Linked DNA regions of Krasilnikovia cinnamomea. The protein of the gene in region 1 interacts with the protein of each later gene in a pairwise test. Links are inferred from orthologs where the notes say so. Each region holds a gene or a part of one and is shown on either strand. Other genes may lie near its edges. The genes, in order: EV385_RS08805 and EV385_RS24680.

The links.
Region 2: the proteins of EV385_RS08805 (region 1) and EV385_RS24680 interact in binary tests that used the Escherichia coli proteins (3 or more experiments, as listed by UniProt). The link is inferred for Krasilnikovia cinnamomea from one-to-one orthologs.

Annotation. Positions count from the first base shown.
Region 1 is NZ_SHKY01000001.1:1,994,939-2,006,135, forward strand. Bases 1,622-5,919 are described here. They hold EV385_RS08805 (multifunctional oxoglutarate decarboxylase/oxoglutarate dehydrogenase thiamine pyrophosphate-binding subunit/dihydrolipoyllysine-residue succinyltransferase subunit), read left to right. Parts: upstream 1,622-2,014; coding sequence 2,015-5,719; downstream 5,720-5,919. Other genes in these bases: EV385_RS08800 (ABC transporter permease), read left to right, coding at 1,622-1,866; EV385_RS08810 (DUF6104 family protein), read left to right, coding at 5,787-5,919. In the rest of the region: EV385_RS08790 (hypothetical protein), read left to right, coding at 1-58; EV385_RS08795 (ABC transporter ATP-binding protein), read left to right, coding at 110-1,042; more of EV385_RS08800, read left to right, coding at 1,039-1,621; more of EV385_RS08810, read left to right, coding at 5,920-5,966; EV385_RS08815 (AAA family ATPase), read left to right, coding at 5,956-6,681; pta (phosphate acetyltransferase), read left to right, coding at 6,753-8,813; EV385_RS08825 (acetate/propionate family kinase), read left to right, coding at 8,810-9,931; EV385_RS08830 (acyltransferase family protein), read left to right, coding at 10,045-11,197. UniProt on the Escherichia coli protein: E1 component of the 2-oxoglutarate dehydrogenase (OGDH) complex which catalyzes the decarboxylation of 2-oxoglutarate, the first step in the conversion of 2-oxoglutarate to succinyl-CoA and CO(2).
Region 2 is NZ_SHKY01000001.1:5,388,581-5,398,404, forward strand. Bases 4,456-7,380 are described here. They hold EV385_RS24680 (ABC-F family ATP-binding cassette domain-containing protein), read left to right. Parts: upstream 4,456-5,078; coding sequence 5,079-6,683; downstream 6,684-7,380. Other genes in these bases: ypfJ (KPN_02809 family neutral zinc metallopeptidase), read right to left, coding at 4,456-4,834; EV385_RS24685 (helix-turn-helix domain-containing protein), read left to right, coding at 7,121-7,348; EV385_RS24690 (enoyl-CoA hydratase/isomerase family protein), read left to right, coding at 7,345-7,380. Outside these bases: Fe-S cluster assembly sulfur transfer protein SufU, read left to right, coding at 1-286; EV385_RS24650 (metal-sulfur cluster assembly factor), read left to right, coding at 414-863; EV385_RS24655 (maleylpyruvate isomerase family mycothiol-dependent enzyme), read left to right, coding at 959-1,714; EV385_RS24660 (LysE family transporter), read left to right, coding at 1,931-2,527; EV385_RS24665 (DNA alkylation repair protein), read right to left, coding at 2,563-3,246; EV385_RS24670 (acVLRF1 family peptidyl-tRNA hydrolase), read left to right, coding at 3,279-3,917; more of ypfJ, read right to left, coding at 3,914-4,455; more of EV385_RS24690, read left to right, coding at 7,381-8,130; EV385_RS24695 (ABC transporter ATP-binding protein), read left to right, coding at 8,243-9,824. UniProt on the Escherichia coli protein: Genetic data indicate it may be involved in ribosome assembly or function.

The DNA.
Region 1 (11,197 bases):
GGATGGTGCCCGCCTCGCCACCGCTCACGCCACCTGGATCGCCTTGTCGGACGAATGAGCGTGCGTCCGATACGGTGATCCACCTGCGTCTACGGCAAAGGAGCGGCGGTTGAGCGTCGGGCAGCAGGGTCCGGGCCCCGAGGCGATAGTGGTCCAGAACCTCACGAAGCAGTACAAGCAGTTGCGGGCGGTCGACGATCTGTCGTTCTCGGTCCGTTCCGGCCGGGTCACCGGCTTCCTCGGCCCGAACGGCGCGGGCAAGACCACGACGCTGCGCATGCTCGTGGGTCTGGTCCGTCCGACCGCGGGCACCGCGACGATCAACGGCCACCGGTATGCAGAGCTGGCCGAGCCGCTGCGCCACGTGGGTGCGGTGCTGGAGGCGTCCAGCGCGCACAAGAGCCGGACGGGGCTGAACCACCTGCGGGTGATCTGCGCCGCGGCGGGCCTGCCCCGCGAGCGCGCCGAGCAGGTGCTGGAGCTGGTGGGGCTGACCCCGGCGGCCAAGCGCAAGTTCAAGGGCTACTCGCTGGGCATGAAGCAGCGCCTCGGGATCGCGGCCGCGATGCTGGGCGACCCCCGGGTGCTGATCCTGGACGAGCCGGCGAACGGTCTCGACCCGGAGGGCATCCGCTGGATGCGGGACCTGCTCAAGGCGCTGGCGGCCGAGGGGCGCACGGTGTTGGTCTCCAGCCACCTGCTCGGCGAGATGCAGCAGCTGGCGGACGACGTCGTGATCATCGCGGCGGGCCGGCTGGTCCGGCAGGGCCCGGTGGAGGAGGTGCTGGGCTCGATGGCGGGCGCGGCCCAGACCCGGGTCCGTAGCCCGCAGGCGGCCGAGCTGGCCGCCGCGCTGCAGGCACAAGGCGCGACCGTGACCCCCCAGCAGGACGGCGCGCTGCTGGTCACCGGCCTCGACGCCGCCGCCGTGGGCCACGCCGCGTTCGTCGCGAAGGTGGAGTTGCACGAGTTGGCCGGTGAGCGCGCCGATTTGGAGCGCGTGTTCCTGGAACTGACCGCGGGAAAGGCGGGGATCCGATGAAGCTGGTCAACGCCGAACTCCTCAAGATCCGCACCACACCGACCTGGTGGATCTTCGGCCTCATCCTGCTCCCGCTGTACGCGGCGAGCATCCTGCTCAACTGGGGCAGCTCCGTGGCCATCACCACGGCCGAAACGGGCGGCGATGTCCCGGCCAACCAGGCGGAGCAGATCCAGGCGGCCGGCGAGACGGTGAACGTGGCCGCCAACCTCTACACCAGCGGGCAGTTCATGGGCGTGCTCATGGTGCTGCTGCTGGGCGCGATCCTGGTGACCAACGAGTTCTTCCACCAGACCGCGACGACGACGTTCCTGGTCACCCCCCGGCGCGAGTCGGTGGTGCTGGCCAAGTACGCCGCGGCGGCTCTGCTGGCCCTCGTGTTCTGGCTGGTCCTGACGGTACTGAACCTGATCTTCGCACCGCTCATCCTGCACTCGCTCGACCTCGGCCCGCAGCTCGGCGACCCCGCGGTCTGGCGAGCGATCGGGCTCAACGGCCTGGCGTTCGGACTCTGGGCCGTGCTGGGCGTGGGCGCGGGCGTGCTGATCCGCAGCCAGATCGCGGCCACCGTCGTCCTGACCGCGGTGTACGTGGTCGGCTCGCAGGCGGTCGGGATCATCTTCTTCCTGCTCAGCGAGTACGTGGCGGACTGGTTCTCGAAGCTGCAGGTGATCTTCCCGACGGCGGCGTCGCAGCTGATGATCTCGGGCACCGACCTGCCGGGGAGCCCGCCGCGCTGGGTCGGCGCGGCCGTGCTCATCGGCTACGCGGTGGTGATGGGGCTGATCGGGACGGCGATCATCAAACGGCGCGACGTGTCGTAAGCGTCCAGGGGGCGGAGTAGGCGTTCGTCACAGCCCGGACGTCCGGGTGGGCTGGCGTGGCGCACGGCGTAGCCTTGACGGGAATCCGTTCCGTCCCCTGTGACGATCGCGTCGCGTGTTGACAATGGTGAAAGAGGCGAACACGGAAGTGTCGACCCAGCAGACTTCGCAGGACAATCCACTCGCGGATTTCGGTCCCAACGAGTGGATCGTCGACGAGATGTACCAGCGCTACCTGGCCGACCCGGCCAGCGTCGACCCCGCCTGGCACGATTTCTTCGCCGACTACAAGCCGGCCATGGCTGCCGAGTCCATCGCGACGCCCGACGAGGCGACCGCCGCGAACGCGACCGCCACCGCGGCGCGCGCGGGCACGGACGCCCCGGCCGCCGCGACGGTCGCCCCGGTCAAGCCGACCGTGCCGGCGACCCCGAAGCCTGCTGAGCCCGCAGCCGCCAAGCCCGCCGCCCCGGCGAAGGAGACGGCCGCGGTTCCGGCCGGCGCCAAGGTCACCCCGCTGCGCGGCGTCGCCGCCAAGATCGTGCAGAACATGGAATCCTCGCTGGAGGTGCCCACCGCCACCAGCGTGCGCGCCGTCCCGGCCAAGCTGCTGATCGACAACCGCATCGTGATCAACAACCACCTCGCGCGCGGGCGCGGCGGCAAGGTCAGCTTCACCCACCTGATCGGCTGGGCCATGGTCCGCTCGGTCATCGCGCACCCCGAGATGAACAACTCGTACGCCGAGGTCGACGGCAAGCCGTCCCTCGTGCAGCCCGAGCACATCAACCTCGGCATCGCCATCGACCTCGCGAAGAAGGACGGCTCCCGCACCCTGGTCGTGCCGTCCATCAAGAACTGCGAGCAGATGGACTTCCGCAAGTTCTGGCAGGCGTACGAGGACGTGGTCCGGCGGGCCCGGCGCAACGAGCTGACCATGGACGACTACACGGGCACCACGATCTCGCTCACCAACCCGGGCGGCATCGGCACGGTGCACTCGATCCCGCGCCTCATGGCGGGCCAGAGCGCCATCATCGGCGTGGGCGCCATGGAGTACCCGGCGCCGTACCAGGGGATGTCCGACGAGACGCTGGCCGACCACGCGGTGAGCAAGGTCACGAACCTGACCAGCACGTACGACCACCGGGTCATCCAGGGCGCGCAGTCGGGCGAGTTCCTCAAGTCCATGCACGAGCTGCTGCTCGGCGAGCACGGCTTCTACGACGACATCTTCACCTCGCTGCGCATCCCGTACGAGCCGGTGCGCTGGGTGCGCGACGTGGCGCACACCTCCGAGGGCCAGATCGGCAAGGCGGCCCGCGTGCCGGAGCTGATCCACGCGTACCGGGTGCGCGGGCACCTGATGGCGGACACGGACCCGCTGGAGTTCACGATCCGCCGCCACCCCGACCTGGACGTGCTCCAGCACGGGCTGACGCTGTGGGACCTGGACCGTACGTTCCCGGTGGGCGGCTTCGGCGGCAAGCAGATGATGAAGCTGCGCAACGTGCTCGGCGTGCTGCGCGACACCTACTGCCGCCGGGTGGGCGTGGAGTACATGCACATCCAGGGTCCGGAGGAGCGCCGCTGGATCCAGGAACGCATCGAGATCAAGTACACCAAGCCGGACACCGAGGAGCAGAAGCACATCCTCAACCGGCTCAACGCGGCCGAGGCGTTCGAGACCTTCCTGCAGACCAAGTACGTCGGCCAGAAGCGCTTCTCGCTGGAGGGCGGCGAGTCGCTGATCCCGCTGCTCGACGAGGTGCTGCAGGCCTCCGCCGAGGGCGGGCTGGACGAGATCGTCATCGGCATGGCCCACCGGGGCCGGCTCAACGTGCTGGCCAACATCGTCGGCAAGCCGTACGAAAAGATCTTCAACGAGTTCGAGGGTCAGATGGACCCGAAGTCGGCGCACGGCTCCGGGGACGTCAAGTACCACCTGGGCCAGACCGGCAAGTACACCACCCCGGACGGCGAGCACTCCACCACGGTCAGCGTGGTCGCGAACCCGTCGCACCTGGAGGCGGTCGACCCGGTGCTGGAGGGCATCGTCCGGGCCAAGCAGGACCGCCTCGACCTGGGCATGCACGGCTTCACCGTGCTGCCCGTGCTGGTGCACGGCGACGCCGCGTTCGCGGGCCAGGGCGTGGTCGCCGAGACGCTGAACCTGTCCCAGCTGCGCGGCTACCGCACCGGCGGCACGCTGCACGTGGTGGTCAACAACCAGGTCGGCTTCACCACCGCCCCGGAGTACAGCCGTTCCTCGCTGTACTCCACGGACGTGGCCCGGATGATCCAGGCGCCGATCTTCCACGTCAACGGCGACGACCCCGAGGCGGTCGTGCGGGTCGCGCGGCTGGCGTTCGAGTACCGGCAGGCGTTCAACAAGGACGTCGTCATCGACCTGGTCTGCTACCGCCGCCGCGGCCACAACGAGGGCGACGACCCGTCGATGACCAACCCCCGGATGTACGAGATCATCGACACCAAGCGCAGCGTCCGCAAGCTGTACACCGAGGAGCTGATCGGCCGCGGTGACATCACCGTGGACGACGCCCAGGAGCAGCTGCGCGACTACCAGTCGCAGCTGGAGCAGGTGTTCAAGGCGACCCGGGACGCGGCCGGTTCCCCGCCGCGGCCGCGCAGCGTCGTACAGGAGCCGGATCCCGAGGTGGACACCGCGATCGACCCGGCCGTGGTGCGGGCGATCGGCCAGGCCCACGTGGAACTGCCCGAGGGGTTCACGCCGCACAAGCGGGTCCAGCAGCTGCTCGACCGGCGGGCCAAGATGGCCGCGGACGGCGGCGTCGACTGGGGCTTCGGCGAGCTGATCGCGTTCGGCTCGCTGCTGTCCCAGGGCGTGACCGTGCGGCTCGCGGGCCAGGACTCGCGGCGCGGCACCTTCACCTCACGGCACGCGGCGATCATCGACGCGAAGACGGGCAAGGACTTCCTGCCGCTGTCCACCCTGGCCACCGGCACGGCGCGGTTCTTCGTGCACGACTCGCTGCTCAGCGAGTACGCGGCAATGGGCTTCGAGTACGGCTACTCCGTGGAGAACCCGGACGCCCTGGTGCTGTGGGAGGCGCAGTTCGGCGACTTCGTCAACGGCGCCCAGTCGATCGTCGACGAGTTCATCTCCTCCGGCGAGGTCAAGTGGGGCCAGCGGTCCTCCGTGGTCCTGCTGCTCCCGCACGGCCAGGAGGGCCAGGGCCCGGACCACTCCTCCGGCCGCCCGGAGCGCTTCCTGCAGCTGTGCGCGCAGGACAACATGCGGGTGGCGAACCCGACCACCCCGGCGAACTACTTCCACCTGCTGCGCCGGCAGGCCCTGTCGCCCAAGCGCAAGCCGCTCGTGGTGTTCTCGCCGAAGTCGCTGCTGCGGCACAAGCTGGCCATCTCGTCGGTCGCCGACTTCACCACCGGCCGGTTCCAGCCGGTGCTCGGCGACACCGGCATCAACGGCACCCCGCTGCGGCCCGAGGCCGTCAAGCGGGTACTGCTCTGCTCCGGCAAGGTCTACTACGACCTGTACGCCGCGCGCGCGGAGCGGGGCATCACGGACACCGCCCTGATCCGGATGGAGCAGATCTACCCGCTGCCGGTGGAGGAGCTCAAGGCGGTGCTCGGGCAGTACCCGAACGCCGAGGACTTCGCCTGGGTGCAGGAGGAGCCGGCCAACCAGGGCGCCTGGTCGTTCGTGGCGCTCAACCTGCTCGAGCACCTCGAGGGCGTACGGTTGCGCCGGATCTCCCGGCCCGCGGCCGCCGCGCCCGCGGTGGGCTCGGCCAAGATGCACGACGCGGAACAGTCGGCGCTGATCGAGGCGGCGCTGCCGCGCCCGTGACCGCGCACTGAACAACCTGGGGCGTCCCGCCGATCGGCGGGGCGCCCCTGTCCACCTGGGAGAGTTCGTGTACTTCACCGACCGTGGCATCGAGGAACTCGTCGACCGGCGTGGCGAGGAGACCGTCACGCTGGAGTGGCTGGGCGACCAGCTGCGTACCTTCGTCGACGTGCACCCCGAGTTCGAGACCGCGATCGAGCGCTTCGCCACCTGGCTGGCCCGCGCCGACGAGGACGATGACGAGTAGCGCCCGACGACCGGTCCGCCGGGTCGAGGCGGATCCGACCGCCGAGATCGACCGGGACTCCTGGTGGGCCCGGATTCCCGCCGTGCGCTCCGTGCTGGAGCACGGCCTCGACCTGCCGCCGGGCGTGACGTTCCTGGTCGGCGAGAACGGCTCGGGCAAGTCCACGCTGGTGGAGGCGCTGGCGATCGCGCACGGCCTGAACTCCGAGGGCGGGTCCCGGCACGCCCGGCACCACACCCGGGCCACGGAGTCCCCGCTGGGGGAGGCGCTGCGCCTGGTGCGTACGCCGGGCGGGGCGGGACACGCGTACTTCCTGCGGGCCGAGACCGCCCACGGTCTCTACACGTACCTGCAGGACGAGGTGGGCGACCCGGGCGTGTTTCACGAGCGCAGCCACGGCGAGGGCTTTCTGGAACTGCTGGCGCACAAGTTCAACGGGTACGGCTTCTACCTGATGGACGAGCCGGAGGCGCCGCTGTCGTTCACCTCGACACTGGGCCTGCTGGGCCGGTTGGACGAGATGCGGGCCGTCGGCGCCCAGGTGGTCGTCGCCACCCACTCGCCGGTGCTCACCGCGCTGCCGGACGCCACGATCCTGGAGCTCGGCGAGCACGGCGTCCGCCGGGCCGCCTGGCAGGACCTGGACCTGGTCGCGCACTGGCGGCGCTTCCTGGACCGCCCGTCCGGCTACCTCGGCCCGCTGCTGCGGGGATGAGGCGCAAGTCCCGCGCGACGGAGTCGGCCGGCCCGGGGCCACGGTGATCGGCCGACCGGTACGTTGAGGGTGTGGCGCGCAGCGTGTACGTCGCGGGGTTGGGCCCCGCGGTCGGCAAGGGCATCGTGGCGCTCGGGGTGGTCGAGCTGCTGTCCCGGCAGGTGGCCCGCATCGGAGTGTTCCGGCCGCTGGTCGGCGACCAGGGCCCCGACCCGATCCTGACCCTGCTGATCGACCGGTATCCGACGCTGGCGCCGTACGGGGACTCGTTCGGGATGACCGCCGGTGAGGCGGCCGCGCTGCTGGCCGACGGCCGGCGCGAGGAGCTGATCTCCCGGATCATCGAGCGCTACCGCGAGGTGGAGCGGCGGTGCGCCTCCGTGGTGGTGATCGGCACCGACTTCACCGAGAGCCACGACGGCGCGGACGAGATGCCCCGCGAGCTGGGCCTCAACGCCCGGCTGGCCACGGAGTTCGGCAGTGTCGTCATCCCGGTGGTGAGTGGGCAGGGACGGGTCGACCTGGGCGCGGTGGTGCGGTCGGCGTACCACTCGCTGGTGGACCTGCACGCGACCGTCGTCGCCGTGGTCGCGAACCGGGCGCAGCCCGGCGCGCCCACCCCGGCCGGGCTGCCGGTACCGGTGTACGTCGTGCCGGAGGTGCCCGCGATCTCGTCTCCGACGGTGGCCGAGGTGGCGGCGGCGCTCGACGCCACCGTGGTCAGTGGCAACGCGGCGGCGCTGGACCGCGACGTCCTCGACTACGTGGTCGGCGCCGCGCACGTGCCCGCGGTGCTGGAGCACCTGACCGACGGCGGCCTGCTGATCACCCCGGGTGACCGGTCGGACCTGCTGGTGGCCGCGAGCGCCGCGCACGCGGCGGGCAACGTGACACTGGCCGGGCTGGTGCTGACGATCGGCACGCCGCCCGACCCGCGGGTGGTGAAGGTGATCGAACGGCTGAACACCGGCCTCGCCATGCTGGTGGTGAAGACGGACAGCTACGACACGATCGCGGCGGCGGGCCGAATCGAGGCCCGGCTGGGCCCGGCCACCCCGCGCAAGGTGGAGGCGGCGCTCGGCGCGTTCGAGACCAATGTGGACATCGCCGAGCTCAACCGGCTGCTCGACGTCACCCGCTCCAGCCGGCGGACCCCGCTGATGTTCGAGTACGACCTCATCGACCGGGCCCGCGCGGACCGGCGGCACCTGGTGCTGCCGGAGGGCACGGACGAGCGGATCCTGCGCGCCACCGAGACGTTGCTGCGCCGTGGGGTCGCCGACCTGACCCTGCTGGGCGACCCGGCCGAGATCACCCGCCGAGCGCGGGAACTCGGCGTGGAGATCGACGGCGCGCGGCTGGCGGACCCGGCGACCAGCGAGTGGCGCGACCGCTTCGCCCGCCGGTACGCCGAGCTGCGTACCCATCGCGGTGTCTCGCTCGACCTGGCCTACGACGTGGTCCGCGACGTCAGCTACTTCGGCACGCTGATGGTCGACGCCGGGCTGGCGGACGGCATGATCTCCGGTGCCACGCACACCACGGCGGCGACGATCCGCCCGGCGTTCGAAATCATCAAGACCGTGCCCGAGGTGTCGGTGGCCTCCAGCGTGTTCTTCATGCTGCTGGCCGACCGCGTCCTGGTGTACGGCGACTGCGCCGTCAACCCCGACCCGGACGCGACGCAACTGGCCGACATCGCGGTGTCGTCCGCGCAGACCGCCGCCGCGTTCGGCATCGAACCGCGGGTGGCGATGCTGTCGTACTCGACCGGCAGTTCCGGCGCGGGCGCCGACGTGGAGAAGGTGGCCGCCGCGACGGACCTGGTCCGGTCCCGCCGCCCCGATCTGCCGGTCGAGGGCCCGATCCAGTACGACGCCGCGATCGACCCGGCGGTCGCCGCCGCGAAGCTGCCCGACAGCGCGGTCGCGGGCAAGGCGACGGTCTTCGTGTTCCCGGACCTGAACACGGGCAACAACACCTACAAGGCGGTGCAGCGGTCGGCGAACGCGGTCGCGGTGGGCCCGGTGATGCAGGGGCTGCGCCGCCCGGTGAACGACCTGTCCCGCGGCGCGACGGTCAAGGACATCGTCAACACGGTGGCGATCACGGCGATCCAGGCGGCGACATGACCCGAATCCTCGTCCTCAACACCGGCTCGTCGTCGGTCAAGTACCGGCTGTTCGACGGGACCGCGACGGTCGCCAAGGGGCTGGTCGAGCGGATCGGCGAGCCGGGCGGCGAGGTGCACGACCACGAGACCGCGCTGCGGCAGATCATGGAAGGCATCGACCTGGCCGGGCTGGTCGCGGTCGGGCACCGGGTGGTGCACGGCGGCAGCGAGTTCACCCGGGCCACGGTCATCGACGACGAGGTCGCGGCCACGATCGCGCGGCTGGTGCCGCTGGCGCCGCTGCACAACCCGCCCGCGCTCAGCGGCATCGACGTGGCCCGCAAGCTGCTGCCGGAGGTGCCGCAGGTCGCCGTGTTCGACACGGCGTTCCACGCCACGATCCCGCCCGAGGGCGTCACGTACGCGATCGACGCGGGCCTGGCGCAGCGCTGGGGCGTGCGGCGCTACGGCTTCCACGGGACGTCCCACGCGTACGTGGCGCGGCGCACGGCCGAGCTGATCGGCGTGCCCGCCGACCGGGCCGACATCATCACCGTGCACCTGGGCAACGGCGCCAGCGCCTGCGCGGTGCGGGGCGGGCGCAGCGTCGCCACGTCGATGGGCATGGCGCCCCAGGGCGGCCTGGTCATGGGTACGCGCAGCGGCGACATCGACCCCGCGATCGTCTTCCACCTGCACCGGGTGGCCGGGCTGTCGATCGACGAGGTCGAGGACATGCTGACCCGTCACGCGGGGATGCGCGGCCTGGCCGGCGAGAACGACATGCGCGAGGTGGAGCGGCGCCTGGCGGAGGGCGACCCGGCGGCCACCCTGGCGGTGGACGTCTACTGCCGACGGATCCGCGAGTACGTCGGCGCGTACCTGGCCGTGCTGGGGCGGGCCGACGCGATCGCGTTCACGGCCGGGGTCGGCCAGCATTCACCGATCGTGCGGGGCCGGGCACTGGCGGGCATGACCGCGCTGGGCATCAGCGTCGACCCGGAGCGTAACGAGCGCAACGCGCCGGTGATCTCCCCGGACGGGGCGCCGGTCGCGGTGTGCGTGGTGCCCACGGACGAGGAACTGGAGATCGCCGAACAGACCCGGGCGACCCTGGACGGACGGGTGGCCGGCTGAGGCCACCCCCGTTCGGGCGGTCGAGACGAACGCCACCTTTCCGCCGCCCGGCAGATCCCACTATTCTGGTCGCTTCCGTCCCCCGGCAGCCGACAGAAGTTGATCCCTCACCTATGCCCACACTTGGCTTCAGGGCCCGCCCGGCCATCCTGCCGAAGCGCCTGGATTCCCTGACCAGCCTGCGGTTCTTCGCGGCCTTCGCGGTTTTCGCCCACCACTTCACGGGCGTGGGAGGCGGGACCGGTTTCGGGCGCTCACCGCTGATCTACCCGTACTCGGAGATCGGTGGACACGGCGTCACCTTCTTCTTCGTGCTCTCCGGCTTCCTGATGATGTGGGTCTTCAAGCCCCACGAGCATCCCGGTGCCTTCTACTGGCGCCGCATCGGCCGGATCTGGCCGGCCCACCTCGTCGCGCTCGTGCTCGGCGTGTACGCCTACTACATCGCGGCGCACAAGACCATCCACTGGCCCAGCGTGCTCTCCTCGGTCTTCCTCGTCCAGAACTGGTTTCCCCAGGTCACGCCCACCCTTCCGGGCAACGAGGTGACCTGGACGCTCAGCGTCGAAGTGCTCTTCTACGCGCTGTTCCCGCTGCTGGGGCGGGTCGCCGCCCGGATGCGCACGCGCTGGCTGGTCGCGGCCACCGCAGCCGGTCTGATCGGGATGTGGGCCGTCCACTGGTTCGCGACCGCGCACTTCTCCCGGCCGCATGCCGGCTGGGTCATGCGCCACCCGCTGGTGTACCTGCCGGAATTCCTGCTTGGCATGACCCTCGCGCTGGCCGTGAGCCGCGGCTGGCGGCTGCCGCTGCGCCCGGTGGTGCCGGTCACCCTGCTGCTCGGCTACGTCTTCTGCTACTACCAGGGCCGGATGCGGCTGTCCGACCCCGTGGTGGCGCAACTCGACTTCACCGTACGGCCGGTGATCGCGATCCTGTCCGGCCTGATCATCGTGGCGTTCGTCCAGCGCGAGGTGCGGGGGCTGCGCGGCCTCCTGAACGCCAGGCCGCTCGTACTGCTGGGCCTGTGGTCGTACAGCTTCTACCTGATCCACCACTCGATCAGCCGGCTGGCGACCTACCAGTGGGGCCGGATGCCGGACAACGACGCGGTGCTGTTCACGATGCTCGGCATGGCCGTGGTGGTGAACGCGATGTCCTGGGCGCTGTTCGCCTACGTGGAGGAACCGGCCGAGAAGTGGTGGCGCGAGCACACCCCCCGGCGCTGGCTGGACCGCCAGGGGCCCGGCCCGGCCCGGGCGGTGA
Region 2 (9,824 bases), 3.4 Mb from region 1 along the record:
CGACGGCATGGGCTGCTCGATCAGCCAGGCGTCCGCGTCGGTGCTGCACGAGCTGCTGCAGGGCAGTGACACCGCGCAGGCGTTCCGGGTGCACGAGGCGTTCCTGGAGCTGATGCAGGGCCGGGGCCAGGTCGAACCCGACGAGGAACTGCTCGGCGACGGGATCGCGTTCGCCGGGGTGGCCCGGTATCCGGCCCGGGTGAAGTGCGCGCTGCTGCCGTGGATGGCCTTCAAGGACGCCGCGGCACGCGCCGGAGTGGGCGTCAACCCTGAAGTCACGGCATGACCGGAGCCTCGGCGCGTCGATGAGGAACATGGCATGGCCGGGCGTAGCGAGAAGCGTGCCGGTGTGCCGAAAATGAGCACAGCGTGACCGCGCGTACGGGGCGTGGCACGTCGCGAAAGGACACGGCATGAGCGACAGGACCGTCGAAGAGATCGCCGCGGACGCCGCGGACACCGCCGGCCCGGACGACGCGACCTCGGCGAACGCCATTGCGGATTCCAAGGCCGGCGTCCTCAAGCCGGACGCCCCGGCCAGGGCGTCCGCCGCCGACGTCGAGGAGGCGATGCGCGACGTTGTCGACCCCGAGCTCGGCATCAACGTGGTGGACCTCGGCCTGCTGTACGGCACCCACATCGACGACGAGAACGTCGTCACGCTCGACATGACCCTGACGTCCGCGGCCTGCCCGCTGACCGACGTGATCGAGGACCAGACCCGGCAGGCGCTGACCGGCGGCCCCGGTGGTGGCATCGTCAGCGACTTCCGGATCAACTGGGTGTGGCTGCCGCCGTGGGGCCCCGACAAGATCACCGACGACGGCCGGGAACAGCTCCGGGCGCTCGGCTTCAACGTCTGACCCGCGCCGTACCCGACCCGGTAGCCCGCACGGTGCGCTGTGCGCGGTGCGCGGCGGACGCGGTGACTGTCGGACCGGGGTGCTACAACCACCGCATGACGCCGACACCATCCCTGTCCGAGCTGTTGTCGTTGATCGACGAGCGCTCCGCCGCGCTGCGCGCCGCGGTGGACGCCGCCGGTGCCCTCGATGTCCCGGTGCCCGGCTGCCCGGACTGGTCCCTGCGCGAGCTCACCATCCACCTCGGCGAGGTACAGCGGTTCTGGTCCGTGGTCGTCGCCGACGCGGACCCGGACGGCGCGCCGTCGCACGACCGCATCCCCGACCCCGAGCCGCTCGGTGACCTGCTCACCTGGTCGGCCGAGTCCACCCGGCTCCTGCTGGACGCGCTGACGCAGGCCGGCCCGGATCGGCCGTGCTGGACGTGGTGGGGCCCGTCGGGTGCGCCGATGACGGCCGCAGCGGTGGCCCGCCACCAGGTGCAGGAGGCCGCGGTGCACGCGTTCGACGCGCAGGAGGCGATCGGCAAGCCGGAACCCCTGCCGTCCGCGGCCGCGATCGACGGGGTCGCGGAGTTCGTCCAGGTCGGTCTCGGCTCCGAGGGCGCCTGGCCGCACGACCCGGCTCGGATCGCCTTCGCGGCGGCCGAGGGGTCCTCCTGGCCGGTCGAGCTGTCCGCCGAGGGGGTCAGGCTCGATCCGACCGGCGGCGCCGCGCCGCTGGCCACCGTCCGCGCACCGGCCAGCGACCTGGTCCTGGCCCTGTACCGGCGGATTCCGCTGGACCGGGTCCAGGTCGACGGCGACCGCGCCGTAGTGGAGCGGCTCCTGGCCTGGGGTGACACGGAGTGAGGCCCCCTCGGTGGCGGCGCCCCGTGAGGCCCGCGGTTGAAGGTTTGTGAGGAGGTCGCCGGGCGTCACAATTCGCTGGCCGAGGAGAGCCGGGAACGTGCACCATGGCCCCGTGACCAAGCCTGAGACGTCCCGCCGCCCGACTGTCGCCGCCCTTCTCCGGGCCGGCCGACAGCAGGCGCGCGCGGGCGCCCGGCCGGTCCGTACCGGTCAGTCGTGACCGCCCCGTTCCTGGCCGGCGTGGTCGCCGGGTATGGCGTGGCCATCCCCGTGGGCGCCATCGCCGTGCTGATCGCGGGTCTGAGCGCCCGGACTTCGCTGCGCGTGGGCGCGGCGGCCGGTCTCGGCGCGGCCACGGCCGACGGCATCTACGCGCTGGCGGCCGTGCTCGGTGGCGCGGCGCTGGCCGGACTGGTGGCCCCGATCGCGGTTCCGCTGCGCTGGGCGGCCGCGGCGGTGCTGCTCGGCCTCGCCGCGCACACCGCCTGGAGCGCCCTGCGACCGCGCCGCTCCGGCGGTCCGGCGCGCACGGACGAGACCACACCGCTGCGGGCGTACCTCGGGATTCTGAGCCTGACGCTGCTCAACCCGGCCACCGTCGTGTATTTCGCGGCGCTGGTCCTGGGGCGCGGCGGCTCCGGTGGCGGGGTGATGTTCGTGCTGGGCGCGTTCGTGGCGTCGGCCAGCTGGCAACTGCTCATCGCCGGTGGCGGGTCGCTGGCGGGTCGGATGCTGACCGGGGAACGGGCCCGGCTGGTGACCGCCCTGGTGTCGAGCGCCGTGATCGCGGTACTGGCGATCCAACTGCTCTGAGCGACCCGGTGCCAAGCGGCACCGGCCCGGCGCGGCTACAAGTGCTTTGTGGCCTCGCGCACCGACAGCCCGGACAACTGGTCGCGGTGCGCCGCCACGTAGCGGCGGACCGCGTCCGGGTCGGTGCGGGCGTACTGGCGCAGCGCCCAGCCGATCGCCTTTCGGACGAAGAAGTCGCGGTGCCCGGCCTGCCGGGTGCAGTAGCCGAACAGCCGCTCGGTGTCCGTGTCCGCGCCGTACCGCAGCTGGTGCAGGATCGCGGTCCGGACCAGCCACATGTTCTCGTCGGTGGCCCAGGCGTCCATCTCGGCGACGAGTACGGGGTGGCGCTGGACGAGGCCGCCGACCGCCCAGGTGGCCAGCGGGTCGACGGTGTCCCACCAGGACTTCGTGGTGATCAGGGTGCGCAGCGTGGCAAGGAAACCGGGACCGGTCACCGCCGCGTGGCGGCGCAGGTAGGTGCAGGCGAAGTACTGGTACTCCCGCTCCGGAAGGTCCCAGCAGGCCAGCACGATGCCGCGCAGGTCGTCCTCGGCCGGCTTGGGCAGCCCGGTCCACACCGTACGGTTCAGCGCGGTCTGGGTCGGCGCGGGCAGCCCGAGGAACGGGAACTGGTCGCGCATGTACGCCGCCGCCTGCGCGGCCCGTACCGGTTCGCGGGCGGCGGAGTAGGTGCCGACGAGCCGGTCCAGGACCTCGTCGGCGAGCGCTCGGGACATGCAGCGATCATGCCATCGGTACAGTCGGGGCCATGAGCGCACGTCCCGCCGCCGGGGGCGGCCGCTGGGTCGATGTCGCGCCGGAGCGCCTGCCGCGCTGGCTGGAGAACTTCGCGACCCGGCACGGGGCGTACACGCAGCAGGGTCTGACCGTGGTGGCCGCGGACGGCGCGTCGGCCGAGCTGGCCGCGCCGCCCGGGGCGCCGGCCGTCACCGATCTCGACGGGCTGCTGCGGGCGGCGGCCGCGCCGCGCCGGCTCGGCCTGCTGCTGGCCCGCAAGGGCGCGGTCGCGGTCGGCGTCGCCGAGGGCGCCGAGCTGGTCGCCTCGAAGGTGGAGACGCACTACGTTCAGGGCCGGACCGCTGCGGGCGGGTGGTCGCAGCAGCGTTTCGCGCGCCGCCGCGACAACCAGGCGCGCGCGGCCGCTGCCGACGGCGCCGACATCGTCGCGCGGTTGCTGCTGCCCGAGGTACGCACGCTGGCGGCGCTGGTGACCGGCGGCGACCGGACGGCCGTGGACGCCGTCCTGACCGCGCCCGCGCTCGCGCCGGTGGCCGGACTGCGCGCGGAGCGGTTCCTGGATGTCCCCGAGCCCCGGCGCGCGGTGCTGCTGGGGGCGGTCACCGCGGCCCGGGCCGTGCGCATCCTGGTCCGCGACCACGGGGACTAGATCGCGCCGGCGGCGAAGGTGTCGCAGCTCCTCGGGTCGCCGGACTGGAATCCCGTGGCGAACCAGTGCTGGCGCTGGGCGCTGGTGCCGTGCGTGAACTCCGCCGGGTTGATGCTGCCGCCGCCGCGCCGCTGCAGCGCGTCGTCGCCGATCTTGCCGGCGGTGTCCAGGCCCTCCTGGATATCCTGCTCGGTGAGGCGCTTGAAGATCTTCTTGCCGGTCGCGGTCTCGGTCCCGGTGGCGTTCCTGGCCCACGCCCCCGCGTAGCAGTCGGCCTGCAGCTCCAGGCGGACCGAGAGCTGGTTCGCGTGCTTCGGGTCGCGCTGCTGTTCGCGGCGCATCTGCGCCTCGGTACCCAGCAGGTCCTGGACGTGGTGGCCGTACTCGTGGGCGAGCACGTACGGCTGGGCGAACTCGCCGGGGGCGCCGAGGGACTCCCCGAGCACCCGGTAGAAGGTGAGGTCGATGTAGACCTTGTCGTCGGCCGGGCAGTAGAACGGTCCGACGCCCGAGTCGGCGCGGCCGCAGCCGGTCCGTACGACGTTGGAGAAGTACACCGTCTTGGCGGGCCGGTAGCTCTCGTTGAACGCGCGCGGCAGCGCCTCGGCCCAGTAGTTCTGGATCGAGTTGACGTACAGGTTGTTGCGGCAGTCGAGCTGCTTGAGCTTGTCGGGCTGCGAGCACTCCTGCGCCAGCACGGTGTTGTCGCCGGTCTGGTTGCCGCCGCCGTCACCGGTGAACTGGTTGATGCCGAAATAGCCGGTGACCAGGGCGATGACCACCGAGACGACGATGCCGGTGAGGCCGCCCCCGCCGATCGGCAGGCCGGCGAAGCCACCACCGCCCCCGCCGCCACCAGAGCCGCGTCGGTCCTCGATCTGGCTGGTGTCGATCTCGGCGTTCTCGTTGAGCTCCATCTTCCCCTCACTGAGCCGGCCCGGGTGCCCGCGCTGTACCCACAATGGCGGCCCGGGCGTGGCCGGCCTGTACCCGCTGATCGTGCCCGCTAATCGGTTGGGGGCCGTATCGGCCGGGTCGCTAGTATGGGCGGGTGCTGCTCTGCGAAGGCTGACCGCCCCCGCGCCGACCGCGGTCGTACCCGGTCGGCGTCGCCGCGTGCCCTGAGCCAGCCGGACCCCTGCGAGAGCGAGACGTCTTCCCATGATCACCGCCACCGGACTCGAACTGCGTGCCGGCGCCCGCATCCTGATGTCGCCCACCACGCTGCGGGTGCAGCCCGGCGACCGGATCGGCCTGGTCGGGCGCAACGGCGCCGGCAAGACCACCACGCTGAAGGTGCTGGCCGGGGAGGGGCAGCCGTACGCCGGGGCGGTGGAGCGGCGCAGCGAGGTCGGCTACCTGCCGCAGGACCCGCGTACGGGTGACCTGAACGTCACCGCCCGCGACCGGGTGCTGTCCGCCCGCGGCCTGGACACGCTGCTGGCCGAGATGCAGAAGCTCGAGGTGCAGCTGGAGGAGAGCGCGGACGAGAAGCTGGTGCGCCGCTACGGCACCCTGGAGGACCAGTTCGCCAGCCTCGGCGGGTACGCGGCCGAGGCCGAGGCGGCCCGCATCTGCGCCAACCTGGGCCTGCCGGACCGGGTCCTCGCGCAGACCATCGGCACCCTCTCCGGCGGTCAGCGCCGCCGCATCGAGCTGGCCCGGATCCTGTTCCGGGACGCCGCCGAGGGTGGCAAGGGCATCCTGCTGCTCGACGAGCCGACCAACCACCTGGACGCGGACTCGATCGCCTGGCTGCGCGGCTACATGGCCCAGCACAAGGGCGGCCTCGTGGTGATCAGCCACGACGTGTCGCTGCTGGAGGCGGCGGTCAACAAGGTCTGGTATCTGGACGCGAACCGCTCGGTCGTCGACGTCTACAACGTGGGCTGGAAGACGTACCTGGAGCAGCGCGAGACCGACGAGCGGCGGCGTCGCCGCGAGCGCGCGAACGCGGAGAAGAAGGCCGGGGCGCTGATGGCCCAGGCGGACAAGATGCGCGCGAAGGCGACCAAGACGGTGGCCGCGCAGAACATGGCCCGGCGCGCGGAGCGGCTGCTCAGCGGCCTGGAGGAGAGCCGGGTGTCGGACCGGGTCGCCAAGGTGCGCTTCCCGACCCCGGCGCCGTGCGGCAAGGTGCCGCTGACCGCCTCGGAGCTGTCCAAGTCGTACGGCTCGCTGGAGATCTTCACCGATGTCGGGGTGGCGGTGGACCGCGGCTCGCGGGTCGCGATCCTGGGGCTCAACGGCGCGGGCAAGACCACCCTGCTGCGCATCCTGGGCGGCCTGCTGCAGCCGGACACCGGCGAGGTACGGCCGGGGCACGGGCTGCGGCTGGGCTACTACGCCCAGGAGCACGAAACCCTGGAGGTCGACCGTACGGTGCTGGAGCACATGCGCAGCGCCGCGGCGGAGCAGACCGACACGGAGCTGCGCAAGATCCTCGGCGCGTTCCTGTTCTCGGGCGACGACGTCGACAAGCCCGCCGGGGTGCTCTCCGGCGGCGAGAAGACCCGCCTTGCGCTGGCGACGCTGGTCTGCTCGGGCGCCAACGTGCTGCTGCTCGACGAGCCGACGAACAACCTCGACCCGGTGAGCCGGGAGCAGGTGCTGGACGCGATCGCCAACTACCCGGGCGCGATCGTGCTGGTCACCCACGATCCGGGTGCGGTGGTGGCGCTCAAGCCGGACCGCGCGATCCTGCTGCCCGACGGCGACGAGGACGCGTGGAGCGACGAGCTGCTGGAGCTGGTCGAGCTGGCCTGACCCGGTGGGTCAACGGCATCGTCGGTTGTCAACCGCCGCCCACACAACATGTGCGACATCTGCGCGGTGCGGCACGGGTCCCGGCCCGGCTCGCGCGCCGGCGCCGGGCCCGACGCCGCACTCCCGGGATCGTACGGTAAGCGTTTGAGGACGCTGCGTGACGCCGCGGTGTGCCGCGGGCATGGTCATTTCCGCAGGTGATCGATGGTGCGTGAGCCGCCGCTCGGCGCATCGGGCGCGGCTGAGCGTGGCGGGGGCCGTCCGGGTCCGGCGGCCGCGCCGTCCTCCCGGCATCGATGCGCTTGGTCACCGTCGGGTTCCTGACAGTGGTAAATGGGCACGTTGGCTAACGCCGGATACCTAGCGCATGATCGTCCGAGGCGGTCTAATAGGTGGGACCGTATCGAACCGCACAGTCTGGGACGTGAGGATTCAACATGGCAGCCACCGGCACAGCCACCAGCACTGAGAAGGGTCGCCGAATCGTCGGTAGCGAGCGTCAGACGCTCGCCAAGGATCTGGTCAAGCGTTACACCTCCGGCGAAAGCATCCGCGCGCTGGCCGCCTCGACCGGACGGTCGTACGGTTTCGTGCACCGGGTGCTCACCGAGTCGGGCGTGCAACTGCGCCAGCGTGGCGGCGCCCGGCGCCGGAAGAAGGCGTGACGACCGACAGCGCTGATCGCGCGGGCGACGCGGGCGTTCGCTGGGAACAGGCGGGGCCGGTAGCGACGGTGACGTTGTGCCGGCCCGATGTCCTCAACGCCCAGACCCCGGCCATGTGGTCGGAGTTGGAAAACATTTCCCGTAAATTGCCGGGGGACGTGCGGGTCGTCATTCTCCGAGGGGAAGGGCGTGCGTTTTCCGCGGGCCTCGATCTGTCGGTCGCGCGGGGCACGGGCGACGCCGCCCTCGCCCAACTGGCCCGATTGTCGCCGGAGGAGTGCGCCGAGCGAATCGCGGGCTTCCAGGCCGCGTTCACCTGGCTGCGGCGGCCCTCCTTGCTGACGATCGCGGCGGTGCACGGGCACGCCATCGGGGCGGGATTCCAACTGGCGCTGAATTGCGACCTGCGGATCCTGGCCGACGACGCCCGGTTCTCCATGGCCGAGGTGACCCTCGGCCTGGTGCCCGACCTCGGCGGCACCAAGCGGCTCACGGAACTGGTCGGGTACGCCCGCGCGCTGGAGATCTGCGTGACCGGGCGGCGGATCGCGGCCGACGAGGCCGCGCGGCTGGGCCTGGCGACGGCCGTGGTGCCGGGCGCGGAGCTCGACGGCGCGGTCGCCGACCTGACCGCGGCGGTGCTGTCGGCTGACGGAGCAGCGGTGGCCGAGATCAAGGCGCTGCTGGCCGGGGCGGCCGACCGCACGTACGACGAGCAGGATCGCGCCGAACGCGAGGCGCAGACGCGGCGATTGCGGGACTTGGCGGGCACCGGCGAGTGAGGCCCACTCAGGAGTAAGGCACATCCGGGAATACGGGCGTTACCTGCGAGGTTGTCAGACCCTGCGGGCACACTTGTTCCGCACGTGGTCGTCCACACCCCGGAGGTGACGCATGGGCCCGGGCTCATCCGCCGGTTCCAGCTGGGGAATGCTGCGCTCGATCCAGAACTCGGACCGGGTCGCCCAGCACAACCTCAGCCGTGGCACGACGCGGCGCATCCTGACCTTCGCGCGGCCGTACCGCCGCGACATCGGAGTGTTCCTCGTCACCGTGGTGCTGGCCGCCTGCATCGGCGTGGCCACGCCGGTCCTCGCCGGTCACGTCGTCAACGCCATCACGGCCGGCGGGCCGGAGGCCACCAGCCTCGTCGTGCGGCTGGCCGTGGCCATCGCCGTCCTGGCGGTCGCGGACGCGTTCCTGTCGCTGGCCCAGCGGTGGTATTCCGCGCGCATCGGCGAGGGCATCATCCTCGACCTGCGCACCCAGGTGTACGACCACGTCCAGCGCATGCCGCTGCAGTTCTTCACCCGGACCCAGACCGGCGCCCTGGTGAGCCGCCTCAACAACGACGTCCTGGGTGCCCAGCGCGCCTTCACCTCCACCCTGTCCGGGGTGGTCAGCAACGTCATCCAGCTCGTGCTCACCGCCGCCGTGATGTTCACCCTGTCCTGGCAGATCACGGTGCTGTCGCTGCTGCTGCTGCCGGTGTTCATCATCCCGGCCCGCCGGGTCGGCAAGCGGCTGGCCGAGATCACCCGCGAGTCGTACAACCTCGACGCCAAGATGAACGCGACCATGACGGAGCGGTTCAACGTCTCCGGCGCCCTGCTGGTCAAGCTGTTCGGCCGCCCCGACACCGAGGCCGCCCGGTTCGGCGAACGCGCCGCCCGGGTCCGCGACATCGGGGTGCAGAGCGCGATGTACTCGCGCACCTTCTTCGTCGCCATGCTGCTGGTCGCGTCGCTGGCCCAGGCCCTGACGTACGGGCTGGGCGGCTGGCTGGCGGTCACCGGCAGCGTCACCGCCGGCACCGTGGTCACCCTGGCGCTGCTGCTCACCCGGCTGTACGGCCCGCTCACCGCGCTGAGCAACGTCCGGGTCGACGTGATGAGCGCGCTGGTGTCGTTCGACCGGGTGTTCGAGGTGCTCGACCTGCGCCCCGGCATCGAGGAGAAGCCCGACGCGACGCCGATCCCCAGCGGCTCCGGCCGGGTCGAGTTCCGGGACGTGCACTTCCGCTACCCCAGCGCGGGTGAGGTCTCCCTCGCCACGCTGGAGGACGTGGCCGCGCTGGACCGTACGCGTAACGCGCCCGTGCTGCGCGGGGTCGACTTCACGGTGGAGCCGGGCCAGATGGTGGCGCTGGTCGGCCCGTCCGGCGCCGGGAAGTCCACCACCTCGATGCTGGTGTCCCGGGTCTACGACGTCACCGACGGTGCCGTGCTGGTCGGCGGGGTGGACGTGCGCGACGCCACACTGGACTCGCTGCGCGACACCATCGGCGTGGTCACTCAGGACTCGCACCTGTTCCACGAGACCATCGCGGAGAACCTGCGCTACGCGCGCCCCGACGCCACCGAGGCCGACATGTGGGAGGCGCTGCGCGGCGCCCAGGTCGCCGACCTGGTCGAGGCCCTGCCCGACGGGCTGGACACGGTGGTCGGCGACCGCGGATACCGCTTCTCCGGCGGCG